Regions from separate parts of the Mesorhizobium sp. BH1-1-5 genome, predicted to be linked through region 4. Evidence: predicted binding sites of a transcription regulator. Region 4 holds the regulator's gene; each other region holds the start of a gene.

Region 1 (3,920 bases), on a different contig from region 4:
CTGCGAGGCGGCGGAAGGCCCGATGCCCGGCATCAATTGCAGCACGCGAAAACCGGCGACGCGGTCGCGCGGGTTCTCGGCGAAGCGCAGCATCGCCAGCATGTCCTTGACATGCGCGGCATCGAGGAACTTCAGTCCGCCGAACTTCACGAAAGGGATGTTGCGGCGCGTCAGTTCCACTTCCAGCGGCCCGCTGTGGCTCGATGTGCGGAACAGCACCGCCTGCGCCTTCAGCGCCGTGCCGGCCTCGCGCTCGGCGAGGATCGCCTGGCAGACGTAATTGGCCTGCTCGGCCTCGTCGCGCACGCTGACCAGTTGCGGCTTGTGCGAGGACCGGCGCTCGGTCCACAGGTTCTTGGTGAAGCGCTCGCTCGCCTCGCCGATCACCTTGTTGGCGGCGGCCAGGATCGTCTCGGTCGAGCGGTAGTTGCGCTCCAGCATGACGATCTCGGTGGGCTTTGCGAATTGTTTCGGGAAATCGAGGATGTTGCGCACTTCCGCCGCGCGGAAGGAATAGATCGACTGCGCGTCGTCGCCCACCACGGTCAAGCCCGCGCCATCCGGCTTCAGCGCCAAAAGGATCGAGGCCTGCAGCCTGTTGGTGTCCTGGTATTCGTCGACCAGCACATGGTCGAAGCGGGAACCGAGGTGGGCGGCGATCTCCGGCTCGGCCGCCATCTGCGCCCAGTAGAGCAGGAGGTCGTCGTAATCGAGCACGTTCTGCGCTTGCTTGGCCTCGACATAAGCCGCGAACAGTTCCTTCAGCTGGTCCGCCCATGCCGCGCACCATGGAAAGGCCGAGCCCAGCACTTCACCCAGCGGCGCCTGCCCATTCACCGCTCGCGAATAGATCTGCAGGCAGGTGCCTTTGGTCGGGAAACGGCTTTCGGTCTTGGAAAATCCCAGCTCGTGCCGGGCAAGGTTCATCAAGTCGGCCGAATCCTCGCGGTCATGGATAGTGAACGCGGTGTCGAGGCCGATCTGCTCGGCATAGTCGCGCAACAGCCTCGCGCCGATGCCGTGGAAAGTGCCGGCCCAGGCGAGCGCGTCGGCGATGATGGCGGCGTCGCGCCCCAGCACCTCGCCGGCGATGCGCTCGACGCGCTTGGCCATTTCGGCCGCGGCGCGGCGCGAGAAGGTCATCAACAGGATACGGCGCGGATCGGCGCCCTTGACGATGAGATGGGCGACGCGATGCGCCAGCGTGTTGGTCTTGCCGGAACCGGCGCCGGCGATCACCAGAAGCGGTGCGGCCACCTTGCCGTCGCCATGCACCACCGCCAGCCGCTGCTCGTCGTTCAGGCGGGCAAGATAGGCGGGTGCTTCGAAGGACGAATCACGAGCGGCGATGTTCATCGCCCATCAAGCATCGTTTCCGCTTTGTTCGCAATACAACTCGCTCTTGGTACATGGCGAAAGCCGGAGAGAGCTGCTCTCCCCCACAAGGGGAGGTTGGCTGAACTACCGCTTCGGCTCCACTCCCATCGCCGCCGACTGGCGCAGCAACGCGCGCCTCTCGTCACCCGGCATGTCCAGCGGTGCGACATCGCCGGGCACCTCGTCGATCATCCTCACGGCGACGCGATAGGCAGTGTAAGCGAACAGACCTGTTAGCAGCAGGCGGATCATGACCACTCCTCATTTCGGTTCGATTGGCCTTCAACCGAACACTGGCCGGTTGGTTCCCCGCGCCACGCAACCAAACGGCCACCGCCTCGTTGCCCTTCGTGCAGAAGGAGCGAACCAGAGGAGGTCGTCATGAAGAAACTTCCGGTGCTGCTGGCTCTTGCGGCAGCGCTCGCGCTCGCCGCCTGCGACAACAGCACCCCGCCAACCAAGGCGCCGGGCGATGAGATCAACCGGAACCCGCAGGTCGACAAGAATCCGGTGCCGAAATCGAGCACCGGCGGCGATCAGCCGGGCTCGCCGCCGAAGCAATAACAGGGCCGGGCAGGCCGGAGACATCGTCGGGCTGAAACGAAGAAGGCCGGCGCTGCTTGGGAGGAAGCTCGGTAGCGCCGGCCAAGCGGGAAAATCAGGCCCGCCGCACGATCCAACATAGCTGAGTCTCCGCTTTGCGTCATGGTGCGATCGCGGTAGCCGGCTACGGGGTTGGGGATGAGCAAAAATCCTGAAATTATGTGAGGATACGCCGTTGGCGGCTTCCTCACGCCAGCGCCGAGCGACCCGGCTGCCCGCCGGCGATCTCGATGTCCAGCTGGCGCTGCGTCAGCCCCGCCTCGGCCATGATCCACTGCTTGAACAGCTCCACCTTGCGGGCGCCGAGCGCCTTGATGGGGCTGACGAAATACCAGCCCGCGGTGTTGGGATGGTGGACCGCGAACGGGGCCACCAGCCGTTCGGCGCGGATGTCGCTTGCCATGTAGGCGCGGTTGGCGACGGCAAAGCCCATCCCGGCATTGGCCGCTTCGTAGGACATCATGCAGGAATCGAAGTAGACGCTCCTGGTTTCGCCAAGCACGAAGCTCGCGCCGGCAAAGCCCAGCCACGACTGCCAGCTCTGCGTGCAGGTGTCGGAGTGCAGCAGCGTGAAGTAGCGCAGATCCTCCGGCGTCACCTTCGACAGCGGCTTGTCGCCCAGCACGTCGTAAAACAGCCTGCGACTGCAGACCGGCGTCAGATCTTCCTTGAACAGCAGCTCCGAGGTGAGGCCGGGGAAATTGCCGTCGCCATAGCGGATTTCGAGATCGTATTCCGAGGTCGAGAATTCATGGGTGGCGTAGGAGGTCGACACCCGCATCTCGATGTCGGGATATTGATGCTGGAAGGCCGAAAGCCGCGGGAACAGCCAGCGTGCCGCGAAAGTCGGCAGCACGCAGATACGAAGCACATGCGCCTGCGACTGGCCGGTGGCCTCCATGCTGGCCGCAACGATCCGCTCCAGCGCCTCGCGCACGCGCGCCACATAGGTCTCGCCCTCCGGCGTCAATGACACGGCATTGCCGCCGCGCTCGAAGATCTTGAAGCGAAGCTGATCTTCCAGGCTTTTCACGCGCTGGCTGACGGCGGAAGCGGTGATAAATTGCTCTTCGCCGGCACGCGTGAAATTCCTGTGCCTCGCGGCGCTCTCCACGATTTTCAGCGAGTTGAGGTTGACCTGACTGAGCAGACGCACGGGGTTTCGACCTTAAGCTGGGCTTACGCTACCACCAGCATTCCTAAATTTACAGGGGTAGGCGTTTAAATGACTGTTAACCAAGTGTTGCCCCCATCTTGGAGAAAGTAGAATGAACGCCCATACAATTCCCGAACTGCGCTGTGCAATGAGCCGCGAGGCCATCATTGGTCATGAGACCTCCTGGAAAGTGTCGAGCTTCGGCGTCGCCCAGTATCGTCACGGTTACGACCCCGCTCTGCTTGCTGCCATCAAGGAGGCTGCTCTGAAACTGAAAGCCAGCCATGCCGTGCACAAGCATCTCGACCTCACCTTTATCACTGGCGCCGACCGCTATATCCCTGAGATCAAAGAGCTTTTGCACGACAAGCTGCGCCTGGAAAGGTTGTCCGACATGATGGGCACCAAGCTCGAGCCGTATCCGCTGTCGATCGTCGGCTCGACCGTCACCTTCATGAACCCCAAGGACGGCGCGGTCGAATGGCATTGCGATGGCGTTCCGGTGACCGAGCTCATTCCGCTGTCGATCAGCGATCCGCTCATCGGCGGTCATCTCGAGATCTATTGCGACGATTCCGAAACCGGACGCTCGATCCTGGAATCCGGCCACGACCTGCCGCGCAACAAGATCATGCGCATCGACCACAAGATGAACTACGCCACGCTCGGACAGTTCCTCGGCGTGCTCCACCGCACCGCGCCGATCCAGCTCGGCGAGCGCGTCACGCTGGTGCTCAACCAGCGCTCGGCGACCAAGCCCTATGTCGACGACAACCGCATGTTC
Region 2 (3,920 bases), on a different contig from region 4:
GGCATCACCATCTATCAGGCGCACGGCAACACGCAGGCGCTGACGCTGAACGGCGGATCCGGCTCACTGGTGAGCGGCTTCATCTACGCCCCGGACGCCGCCATCACCTATACCGGGAATTCGGATATGAACGCGCAGGGCAGTTGCCTGCGGCTGGTCGGCAACACTGTCGCAATGACGGGAAGCTCCGCCGTGAAATCGGACTGCACGGCCGAACTCGGGAACCGCGAAATGTATGCGGGACGGATGATCACCCTCGCGAAGTGACCCGCCCGCCGAGAGGCAGATCATATCTAGCCCACGATGTCGGCGCCGGCCTGCTCATCGAGGAGCACGGCGCAGCCGCGCTGGAGCGCGACCTGCGTCAAGGCGTTAGCCGCATCCGCATCCGACGAGACGAAATCGCCGGTCAGGACGCGCAATTCCTCGACGGCCTTCGACATCGGCACGAGACGTCCGGCCAAACGGTCGCTCGCGCATGCGTCGATGACGCACAGAAGATCGATGAGTTCGAAATTATGCATGGCGGCCTCCGCCAGCGCCGTCCCTTCGCTCAATCAACGGCGTCACGCGCTGACTGGTTCCCGCCGAGTTCATCCGTGCGGTCTCGCCGGCGCGAGCCTGAGATCGAAGCGGGCGGGCAGGCAGGGCTCGATACAGGCCTTTCGCAGCGATCCGGTTGCCATCGTGTCGACCGGGAGAAGGATCACCATCTTGGCATGGCGCTCAGGCCAGAGCGGCCTGCCGAAGACGAAGAAGACGCTGGCAACGAACGCCGCCAGAAACAGCGTGGCAAACAGGTTCGCGATGATCCTGCCGGGTAGCATGGCCGGCAACTCCAAGAGCTTTTTGGGAGGGAAAGGAGTGCCCGCCATATCGCAGGAAATGGCAGGCACTCCGTGGTCAAACCGCCGATGAAGGGACTTTGTCCGGCGGCTCGCTAACCCAATGAATTGATGGCGCTGTTGTTGCCTCGAAATCGGCGCCTCGGGCCTCTGCGTTCGATGGGTGAGACTTCAGTCCGAACAGGCCCCGGACCGTCGCCCGAAGGCCGGAATATCCGCCTTCCATGAAGAGGCGCCAACCGCTTGGCTGAACTCGCGGTCGCTTCGATTATATTAGCGATACCTCATAATAAAGCGTATGGATGAGGCAGCGGTCGCCGACGATCGCATAGTCGTGCTCCGCTTGCACAAAGGGAGGATGCCATGGCCGAAACCGCAGTGAACGTCAGCAAACTCGAATTCAAATCGCACAACAATCCCGACGAGGTCCGCGCGCCCGCCAAGACGCGTGTCGAGATCGTCCGGCTGCCGGGCTATACGCTCGGGCGGATGAACATGCAGCCGGGCTGGAAATGGTCCGAATGCGTCAAGCCGGTGGTCAAGACCGAGAGTTGCCAGGTCTCGCATGTCGGCTATGTCGTGTCCGGCTCGATCACGGTGCGAATGACCGACGGCACACAAAAGACCTTCGAGGCCGGCTCTTCCTACACCATCCCGCCCGGCCACGACGCCTGGGTGGAAGGCAACCAGCCGTTCCAGTGCATCGAGGTGCTGAGCGCCGAGCAATACGCCAAGCCAGCGTAGACGATTGGCGGCTGGGCGCTGCTATTGGGCGCGCAATCCTTTCTGCGGGAATGCGCGATCGGATTCCAAGGCCCACGCGCGTCGCTTCGCGCCTTGCTCGGTTCTCGAATGACGAACGCTTCAAGTCGCGTTTCCCTTGCAACCGCGTTGCAAACGTACCGGTTGTGCGCGGTTGCAACTGTTCTGGTATCCGGCTCGCCAGCTTGACAAGAGACCGCTTTTGTTCTCTTTATGTTCCGGTTAAATCCCTTACAAAAGACGCAGCTAATGCTGCGGCGCCGCATTGCGGACCGGATGGAGACGGAGCGCAGGATGCTCGCCACGAACGACGCCGCGGCCGCCACCATCCTGCATGCCGATCTTGACGCCTTCTATGCCTCCGTCGAGCAGCTGCTCGACCCGTCGCTGCGCGGCAAGCCGATCGCCGTCGGCGGCGGTGTGGTGCTGGCGGCCTCCTATGAAGCGAAGGTCTTCGGCGTGCGCGGCGGCATGCCCGGCCGCAAGGCGCGCGAGCTCTGCCCGCAGCTCATCTTCGTCGGCGGTCATTTTTCAGAGTACCAGCGTCTCGGCGACGCGGCGATCAAGGTGCTCGGCGATTTCACGCCGGTGGTCGAGCGCATCTCGATCGACGAGGCGTTTGCCGACGTCGCCGGCTGCACGCATCTGTTCGGGCCGCCGCAGGAGATCGCGCGAAAAATCCGAGAGCGGGTGAAGACCGAGCTCGGCCTGCCGATCTCGATCGGCGTGGCGCGGACGAAGCATCTCGCCAAGATCGCCTCGCAGGTGGCCAAGCCCGATGGGCTGGTGGTGGTCGAGCCCGGCACCGAGCTCGCCTTCCTGCACGACCTGCCTGTCACGCTGATGTGGGGTGTCGGCCCGGCGACCAAGGCGAGGCTCGCCGAAATCGGCGTCGAGACGATCGGGCAGCTGGCGCGCACGCATAGCGGCGCGCTGGAGCGGCTGATCGGTCATGCCGCCGGCCAGAAACTTGCAGCGCTTGCCTGGAACCGCGACCCGCGCAAACTCGAGACGCATCGCCCCGCGCATTCGGCCGGCGCGCAATCGGCGCTGGGCAGGAAGCCGGCGCTGCCGCGCGTCTTCGTGCCGACGCTGCTGCATCTGGCCGACCGCGTCGCCAGCCGGTTGCGCGCCAAGGACCGGCCCGGGCGCACGGTCACGGTGCGCGTGCGCTTCGCCGACATGCGCTCGGTGAGCCGCTCGATCACGCTCGAACAGCCGATCCAGGCGACCGCGATGCTGGCCGAGATCGCCGAGGAGCTGGTGCGCGGCGTGCTCGCCGCCCATCCGGGCGAGCGGGACATCTCGCTGCTCGCCATCTCCGTCTCGCATCTGGAGGAGCATGCCGAGCTGCAGCTCGAACTGCCGCTCGGCCTGGTGGACGAGAAGCGCAAGCCCGGCAGCCGCAAAGGTCTCGCCCGCTTCGGCGCCGACCGCGCCATCGACAAGATCCGCCAGCGCTTCGGCAAGGAGGCGGTCGGCTACGGCACGGTGGCGCTGGAAGGCGCGCGCTCGGTGCCGGACGGGTTCAGGGAGCTGGCGGAGAAGGAGTTGTAGCGTGCCCTCAGCCGGCGCGCACCACCGCCCACTCCAGCCGCATCGTCGCGCTCATCGTTTGCCCATCACCGAGCACCGTCAGTCCCTCGCCGTGATGCGCGTCGACCGGGTGGGAGACCGGCTCGAAGCAGAAGAAGCCAGCATCCGGCGACGGCGAATAGAGGATGTAGACGTCGAGCTTCGGCGAAGCGCTCAGCGTGATCTTGATCCCATCGTCGAGCTGCGCGATCGAGGCGCGGCCGTCCCAGCCGTCGAAGGCGTTGTTCACCCAGCCCTGCGGCAGTGGGATGGGACGCGCGAAATCCCAAGCCGGGCGCTCGCCCACCGGCACGACGCCGACGGGCAGGTGCCGCTCGTCCTCCAGCCAGACGCGCTTCGCCTTCGCCTTGAGCAGCGTTTTCCCGCCGCGCGGAAACCACGGATGGAAGCCGAGGCCGTAAGGCAGGCGCATGCCGGCGCGGTTCTCGACGGTGACGCGCGCCTCCAACGCGCCGTCCTGCAGCGCATAGGTCACGGACGCCGCATAGCGGTAAGGCCCGATCGCCCCCTCGTCCAACACCAGCTCGGCTTCGGTGTCGGTTTGGCGGGCAAGCCGCCACGGCTTCTGGAACCCGTCACCATGGATCGGAAAGGCTTCGCCGGGCACATTCGGCGCGACCGCATGGAAGCGAGCATCAAACTCGAAGCCGCCGCCGGAAATACGGTTCGACCACGGCACCAGGAGCTGGCAGCCGGATGTGCCGATACCGTCCCCCG
Region 3 (3,920 bases), on a different contig from region 4:
CATCCCGTCGATGACGGAATATTCGGCGCTGATCGTGCATCGCGGCTACGAGAAGGCCGGCGCCAACCTCATCGCGCATCCGGTCGGCACCGGGGCGTTCGAGCTCGTCTCCTACGACGTCGGCACCAAGGCCGTCGTCAAGCGGCGCCAGAACGGCAAATGGTGGGGTGGCGAGGCCTATCTCGACGGCATCGAGTTCATCGACTACGGCACCGATCCGGCTGCCTGGGTGAGCGCCTTCGAGGCCGGCGAGATCGACACCAATTTCGAGACCACCGCCGACTATGTCGAGATCATGGACGGGCTCGGGCTGGTGAAGTCGGAAGTGGTGACGGCGGCCACGATCCTTGCCCGCGCCAATGTGACCAACAAGCCCTATGACGACGAGCGCGTGCGCCGCGCCCTGCAGATGGCGACCGACAACCAGGCCGTGCTGACGCTCGGCTGTGGCGGCAAGGGCACGGTGGCCGAGAACCATCATGTCAGCCCGCTGCACCCGGAATATTACGCACTGCCAAAGAAGACGCGCGACCTCGAAGGCGCCAAGAAGCTGATGGCGGAGGCCGGGCAGCTCGATTTCGAGCATGAGCTGATCACCGGCGACGAGGACTGGCACCGCAGCACCGGCGACGCCATCGCCGCGCAGCTGCGCGAGGCCGGCTTCAAGGTGAAGCGCACCGTGCTGCCGGGCTCGACCTTCTGGAACAACTGGACCAAATATCCCTTCTCGATGACGTCGTGGGGCATGCGGCCGCTGGGTGTCCAGAACCTCGCGCTCGCCTATCGCAGCGGCGAGGCCTGGAACGAATCGGGCTACGCCAACCCCGAATTCGACAAGAAGCTCGACGCGGCGCTTGCCGTGCCGGACACCGGGAGGCGCAAGGAGATCATGAAGGATGTCGAGCAGATCCTGCAGGATTCAGGCATCCTCATCCAGCCCTATTGGCGCTCGCTGTTCACCCATTCGGTGGCGGCGGTGAAGGACAATCCGGCGCACCCCAATCTCGAGCAGCATTTCGAGAAGGTGTGGCTGGACCGGTAGGCAGGAGAACCGAGGCGCACCGGTTCCCGGATGCGTCAACTCCCCCGGTACGGATCATCCGTTCACTCGGCTATGTCAGGTACCTTCCAGCGTGGTGTCGTGGCAATTCGCCCATGCCTTGCAACCTTGAAATAGGTCGCGGCGAGATCCTCGGCACACATCGACGACAGGTATATCTGGATCGATCCGCCATCCTGCGTGATAGGATAGCGTTCGCCGCAGGCGTCAAGGCGCTTTTCGTACTGGCGCCTTTGCTTGCGGGTCAGTCGGTCGAAAAACCCCGCCTTGCATTTGTCGATGACGGCCTCCGACATGAATTCGTCGCCGCTCGATCCCCAGGCGCAGGCCTGATGCAGCTTGTGTGCCGGCAGGCAATCGGGCGCGGCTTCGATGTCCTCCAATTGAACAGGCGCGGGGCCTTTCGGGCATTGCGCATCTTCGGCGGCAGCAGGCGCGACAAGGGCAAACCCGATCAAGATTGCGCAGCCAGTCCGCATGGCGAATTCCCTCGTGGCCTCTCCAGGTTCGATCTTGCGTGCGATCCATTCTAGCCGAATGGCGCCGAGCGGAAAACGGCATTCGAGAGCTCGCCGCCGAGGGCGACGCATCGGCCCCCAGAGGAAGCCTCAACCGAAATCCATCGTCTTCGCGGATAGATGTTCCCGTAATGTTCTTGCGCACTTCGAAAATCTGTGGTTGTCTGGGTTGCATGCGCTCGCCGCCTGATGGTGGATCACAAGCGCGGTCACGCCGGGGGCGCGGAAAACATGGTGGCGCGGGTTCGCACGGTCGCTTTCCAGGGCATCGAGGCTTTGCCGGTCGATGTCCAGGTGATGGTCGGGCCGGGCAAGGTCGGCATGCAGATCGTCGGCCTGCCGGACAAGGCGGTGGCCGAAAGCCGCGAGCGCGTGCAGGCGGCGCTCCACGCCTCGGGCCTGTCGATGCCGTCGAAGAAGGTGACGGTGAACCTCGCGCCGGCCGATCTGCCCAAGGAAGGCAGCCACTACGACCTGCCGATCGCGCTCGGCCTGATGGCGGCGCTCGGCGCCATACCGGGCGACATGCTGGCCGGTTACGTGGTGCTCGGCGAATTGTCGCTCGACGGCACGATAACCGGCGTCGCCGGCGCGCTGCCGGCGGCGATCGGCGCCAATGCCGAAGGCAAGGGCCTGATCTGTCCCTTCGCCTGCGGGCCGGAAGCGGCCTGGGCGGGCAAGGACTTCGATATTCTCGCGCCGCGCAGCCTGATCGCGGTCGCCAACCATTTTCGCGGCACGCAGGTGCTGTCGCGGCCGGAGGCCGGCATCCAGCTCGCGGCGCGCGACCTGCCTGACCTCGCCGACATCAAGGGCCAGGAGAGCGCCAAACGGGCGTTGGAAGTGGCGGCCGCCGGCGGCCACAACCTGCTGATGGTCGGGCCACCGGGTTCGGGCAAGTCGATGCTGGCGCAGCGCCTGCCTTCGATCCTGCCGCCGCTGGCGCCGAAAGAGCTGCTCGAAGTCTCGATGATCGCCTCGGTGGCGGGCGAGCTTGGTGAGGGCAAGCTCACCGACCGGCGGCCGTTCCGCGCCCCGCATCATTCGGCCTCGATGGCGGCGATGGTGGGCGGCGGTCTGCGCGCGCGCCCGGGCGAGGTCTCGCTCGCCCATCATGGCGTGCTGTTCCTCGACGAGCTGCCGGAGTTCACGCCGCAGACGCTGGATGCGCTGCGCCAGCCGCTGGAGACGGGCGACTGCATGATCGCGCGCGCCAACCACCGCGTCACCTATCCGGCGCGCATCCAGCTGGTGGCGGCGATGAATCCGTGCCGCTGCGGCATGTCGGGCGAGCCCGGCTATCGCTGCCTGCGCGGCGACCGCTGTCGCACCGAGTACCAGGCGCGCATTTCCGGCCCGATGCTCGACCGTATCGACCTTCGGATCGAGGTGCCGGCGGTCTCGGCAAGCGACCTGATCCGGCCCGACAAGGCCGAGACGAGCGCTTCGGTGGCGCAACGCGTGGCGCGTGCGCGCGCCATGCAGCGCGAACGGCTGGAAAGGCTGGGCACCGGCGCCACCACCAACGCGCATTGCCCGCCTTCGATCATCGAGGAGATCGCCAAGCCCGATACGGCCGGCTTGACCCTGCTCAAGGACGCCAGCGAGAAACTCGGCTTTTCGGCGCGGGCCTATCACCGCGTGCTCAAGGTGGCGCGCACGCTGGCCGACCTCGACGCCAGCGAAACGGTCGGCCGCATCCATCTCGCCGAGGCGATTTCCTATCGGATGAATGCCGAGCGGATGGCGCAGGCAGCGTAGTCACAAACGAGCCAGCACGTAAGCCGCAGCTTTGCCTCTCTTCAATCGCGCGCCGGGATCAGCTTCTGCAGCGTCGGCGCCAGGATCACGCCGAAGGTCAAGACGTCGCCATAGGCCCGCGCGGAAAGCATCGCCCCGTGCACGGTCGCCATGAAAGCCTCGGCCTCGACGCGCGGCGCGGCGGCGATGGTCAATGTGCCTTGCGTGGCGCCACGCTCGATGACGCCGGTCAGCCAGCTGGAGAGAAACCGAAAATACGCCCGGACCTCCAAGGCAATTTCAGGCGGAAGGGCCGGAAGCTCGCTGGCAAGCAATGCGCAGACGCAGAACGGCCTGCTCGCGTCCTCGATGCATTGTGCCCAGAAGCCGGCATAGGTTCGAAGCAGCTCGGGCGGCTCAGGCACGTTGCGCTCGAGTTCGGCCATGCCCGTGACGGCGTCCTCGAGGTAGCGCCTGACCAGGGTTTGCACCAAGTCGACCTTGCTTGGGAAATGATGGTGGATGCTGGCCTTGCGGATACCGACCACCTCGGCGATGTCGGCGTAGCTGAAGCCGTTATAACCGCCGGCGACGATGAAGGA
Region 4 (3,920 bases):
TATCTCGGGCCTGCACATGGCGCTGGTCGCCGGCACGATAATGGTGCTTTTGCGCGGCGCCTTCGCGCTGTTTCCGGATTTCTCGTCGCGCCGGCCGGTGAAGAAATATGCCGCTGGAATAGCGTTGCTCTCGATCGCCGCCTATCTCGTGATCTCCGGCATCGTCGTGGCGGCCGAGCGAAGCTTCATCATGCTGGCTGTCATGCTCGCCGCCGTGCTCTTCGACCGCGCGGCGCTGACCATGCGCAACTTGGCGATCTCGGCCATCGCCGTCATCCTTGTCTCGCCGCACGAGGTGGTCGGCCCGAGCTTCCAGATGTCGTTTGCTGCCACCGCCGCCCTGGTCGGCGCCTTTGCCGGCTTTGCCGATTATCGCGCCGGCAAAACGACAACGCCGCCGGCAAAGCGATCGTTCCTCGGGTACCTGTCGCGAAAACTGGCGCTCGGGGTGGGTGGCGCCGCCGTAACCTCGCTCATCGCGGGCAGCGCTACATTGCTGTTTGCTATCTGGCATTTCCAGCGCGTGTCGCCGCTCAGCCTGTTTGCCAATCTGGCGGTGATGCCGATCGTCTCGCTGATCGTCATGCCGTTCGCCGTGTTGAGCGCGCTGGCGATGCCCTTCGGCTTCGACGGTCCGTTCCTTTATGTGATGGGCAAGGGCCTGACGGCGATGATCGCCATTTCGGCGTGGATCTCCGAGCGCTCACCGGTCGATGCCGTCGGGCTGATCTCGATCCAGTCGGTGCTGCTGGCGACGATCGCGCTGGTCATCGCGACCATGGCCACCACCTGGCTTAGGTTGGCAGCCGTGCCCTTCGCTCTCGCCGCGCTGCTGGCCATTCCGCATGTGAGCACGCCGGATGTGCTCATCTCCGAGGACGCGCATCTGGTGGCAATGCCGATCGGCGGCGGCGAGCTCGCCGTCAATCGCGAACGCTCCAACGAATTCACCACCGACAACTGGAAACGGGCGCTGAAAGCCGAGGAAATCGTGCCGCCCGAAACGTTCGCCAAAGATGCGTTGGACATCGCCGATCCGGTCGACCTGCCGCCCGGCTCGCCCTTCTACTGTACGGACGACCTCTGCATCGGCCGGCATCCGTCCGGCGCCATCGTCGCGCTCGCCGAGAACCGCGGCAGCGCGCGGCCGGCCTGCGGCTTCGCCGACCTCATCGTCATCAACGACGCCACCGCCTACAACCCCTGCCACGATCCGCGCGTGCTTGTCGTCACCAAGCGGCAGCTGGCGCGCGACGGCAGCGCCGCCGTCTTCTTCGATCCGCAATCGGCAACCGCGCGGCCAACCGCTCGCTATGCGGTCGAAGAACCATATCGACCCTGGCACGAGCAACGGAAATACACGCGCGAGGCGAGGGGGCTGCCGCCCTATCAACGGCCGGACAAGCCGGCTGCAGCGCCGCAGCCGACAGAATAGATGTCGGGCAATTCCGGACGAAGACCGCCGCCCAGCCTTGCTCAGTAGCGGCGGATAAGTCCGACGAGCTTACCCTGAACCTTGACCCGGTCCGGTCCGAAGATCCGGGTTTCATAGGCCGGGTTGGCGGCCTCGAGCGCGATCGAGGCACCCTTGCGGCGGAAGCGCTTCAAGGTCGCTTCCTGGTCGTCGACCAGCGCCACCACGATCTCGCCCGGGCTCGCCGTATTGGCGTTGCGGATGATGACGGTATCGCCGTCGAAGATGCCAGCCTCGATCATCGAGTCGCCCTTGACCTCCAGCGCATAGTGCTCGCCGCCCATGATCATGTCCGGCGGCACGGTGATCGAATGCGTCTGGTGCTGGATGGCGTCGATCGGCACACCGGCGGCGATGCGTCCCATCACCGGGATGGATACGGCCGAAACGGCATCGTCGTCATTGCTTGGCGTCGGGGCTCGCGACGGCGCCACCGGCCTGATCTGACGACTGACATTGTTCTGACCCAGGCTGCCCTGGATGACGCTTGGCGAAAACTTCTTCGCCGCATTGAGGCCGGGGGCGATCGAGTCGGGCAGGCGCAACACTTCCAGCGCACGCGCCCGGTTAGGCAGCCGGCGAATGAAGCCGCGCTCTTCCAGCGCCGTGATCAGCCGGTGGATGCCGGACTTGGATGCAAGGTCGAGCGCTTCCTTCATCTCGTCGAAGGATGGGGGAATCCCGCTCTCCTTCAGGCGTTCATGGATGAACATCAGGAGTTCATGTTGTTTGCGCGTCAGCATCGGCGGCCCCCACGGGTTCTGAAACCAGAATCAGAAAAACAAACCCAGAACAAACACTATCTGTTCCAGTTGTGTTCCGCAACCGTTTAAAGTTTAGTGAATTTGTTGACGTTTTGTTCAGCGTAACATCAGAACGCTGCATTCGGCGCCTGTCTCGGCGGCCGGCGCGAAGGGCTCACGCAGGATCAGGCCGTTGGCGTCGGCGAGCATCCGCAGCATCGAGGAGTCCTGGATGCCGAAAGGTGTTGCGATCAGGGCGCCGGCTTCTTCGCGCACGACGGCGCGCACATAGTCCTGCCTGACATCGTTGGCCTGCATGGCGGCGCCCAACCGGGCGGCTCGCACGTCCTGCCTGTGATCGCGGCCGCCGAGCCGGGCAAGCAGCGGTTTCAGGAAGAGTTGCGAGCAGACGATACTGGCCACCGGGTTGCCGGGCAGGCCGATGCATCGGACATTGCCAAGCCGGCCAAACATCAGCGGTTTGCCGGGGCGCATGGCGATCTTCCAGAAGTCGAGCGTCATGCCTTCGCCGATGAGCACGTCATGGATCAGGTCGTGGTCGCCGACCGACGCGCCGCCGAGCGTGACGATGACGTCTGCGTTCGCCTCGACCGCTTTCCTGACCAGCGCCGCGATCGCCTCCTTGCGGTCGGCGGCGATGCCCAGATCGAGCGCGCGCGCGCCGACGGACTGGGCGGCGGCGGCAACGCCATAGGCGTTGGAGGAAATGATCTGGTCGGGGCCGAGCGCGCTCCCCGGCGGCAGCAATTCGTCGCCGGTGGCGATGATGGCAACCAGCGGCCGGCGTACGACGCTCAAGGCAGGGTGGTTGGCCGACGCCGCGAGCGAAAGCGCTGCCGCATCGAGTTCGCGACCTTTGTTGAGCAGCACATCGCCCTGGCCGAAGTCGAGCCCGGCGCGGCGGATATTGCGTGCTTCCGCGGTCGGCTCGGTCACCTCGATCTTGCGGTTGCCAAGGTCGCGGACGTTTTCCTGGATGACGATGGTATCGGCGCCTTCGGGCACCGGCGCGCCGGTGAAGATGCGCACGGCCTGGCCTTTCCCGACGGATCCGGAAAAGCCCCGCCCGGCAGGCGCCATGCCGATGACCTCGAGCTGTGCCGGCACTGAAGCAACATCGGCGGAACGCGCGGCATAGCCATCCATCGCGGAGGCATTGAAGGGCGGCTGCGTGCGCAGCGCCACAACCGGTTGCGCCAGGACCCGCCCGGCCGCTTCCGCCAGCGGAATGCTTTCGCCCGGCAATGGCGTGGCGCCGTCGAGCAGGCGTTGGAGCGCTTCGGCGACCGGAACCAATGCCATCAGGCATCCACCTTGTAGTCACCGGACTTGCCGCCGGTCTTCTCGACCAGACGGATACCGGAGATCACCATGCCGCGGTCCGCCGCCTTGGCCATGTCGTAGATGGTGAGGCAGGCGACCGAGGCAGCGGTCAGCGCCTCCATCTCCACGCCGGTCTTGCCGGTGACGCGAGCGAGCGCGGTGACCCTGAGGCCGGGCAGCGAACGGTCCGGCTCGATCTCGACGGCAACTTTTGTCAGAAGCAGCGGATGGCAGAGCGGGATCAGCTCGTGCGTCTTCTTCGCGGCCATGATGCCGGCGATACGGGCCGTGCCCAGCACATCGCCTTTCTTGGCATCGCCGGCGAGAATCATCTCCAGCGTTTCAGACCGCATCGAGAC

The links. Region 4 encodes LexA, which represses DNA repair genes until DNA is damaged. Its sites were predicted from a motif close to TGTTCNNNNTGTGTTCNG; they were not measured.
Region 1: the regulator LexA is predicted to act here: its motif matches at 1,371-1,388, upstream of LB572_RS19755 (ATP-dependent helicase).
Region 2: the regulator LexA is predicted to act here: its motif matches at 1,811-1,828, upstream of dinB (DNA polymerase IV).
Region 3: the regulator LexA is predicted to act here: its motif matches at 1,700-1,717, upstream of LB572_RS22665 (YifB family Mg chelatase-like AAA ATPase).

Annotation. Positions count from the first base shown of each region.
Region 1 is NZ_JAIUIM010000014.1:101,391-105,310, forward strand. It holds gene LB572_RS19755 (ATP-dependent helicase) at 1-1,356, opposite strand, end outside; gene LB572_RS19760 (hypothetical protein) at 1,462-1,629, opposite strand; gene LB572_RS19765 (hypothetical protein) at 1,759-1,941, shown strand; gene LB572_RS19770 (LysR substrate-binding domain-containing protein) at 2,168-3,136, opposite strand; gene LB572_RS19775 (hypothetical protein) at 3,249-3,920, shown strand, end outside.
Region 2 is NZ_JAIUIM010000003.1:297,099-301,018, forward strand. It holds gene LB572_RS05975 (TadE/TadG family type IV pilus assembly protein) at 1-267, shown strand, start outside; gene LB572_RS05980 (hypothetical protein) at 294-524, opposite strand; gene LB572_RS05985 (polymerase) at 594-827, opposite strand; gene LB572_RS05990 (cupin domain-containing protein) at 1,209-1,589, shown strand; gene dinB (DNA polymerase IV) at 1,902-3,164, shown strand; gene LB572_RS06000 (aldose 1-epimerase) at 3,172-3,920, opposite strand, start outside.
Region 3 is NZ_JAIUIM010000018.1:8,345-12,264, reverse strand. It holds gene LB572_RS22675 (ABC transporter substrate-binding protein) at 1-1,042, shown strand, start outside; gene LB572_RS22670 (hypothetical protein) at 1,105-1,539, opposite strand; gene LB572_RS22665 (YifB family Mg chelatase-like AAA ATPase) at 1,810-3,339, shown strand; gene LB572_RS22660 (TetR/AcrR family transcriptional regulator) at 3,381-3,920, opposite strand, start outside.
Region 4 is NZ_JAIUIM010000010.1:227,432-231,351, forward strand. It holds gene LB572_RS16000 (ComEC/Rec2 family competence protein) at 1-1,435, shown strand, start outside; gene lexA (transcriptional repressor LexA) at 1,477-2,217, opposite strand; gene glp (gephyrin-like molybdotransferase Glp) at 2,335-3,540, opposite strand; gene moaC (cyclic pyranopterin monophosphate synthase MoaC) at 3,540-3,920, opposite strand, start outside.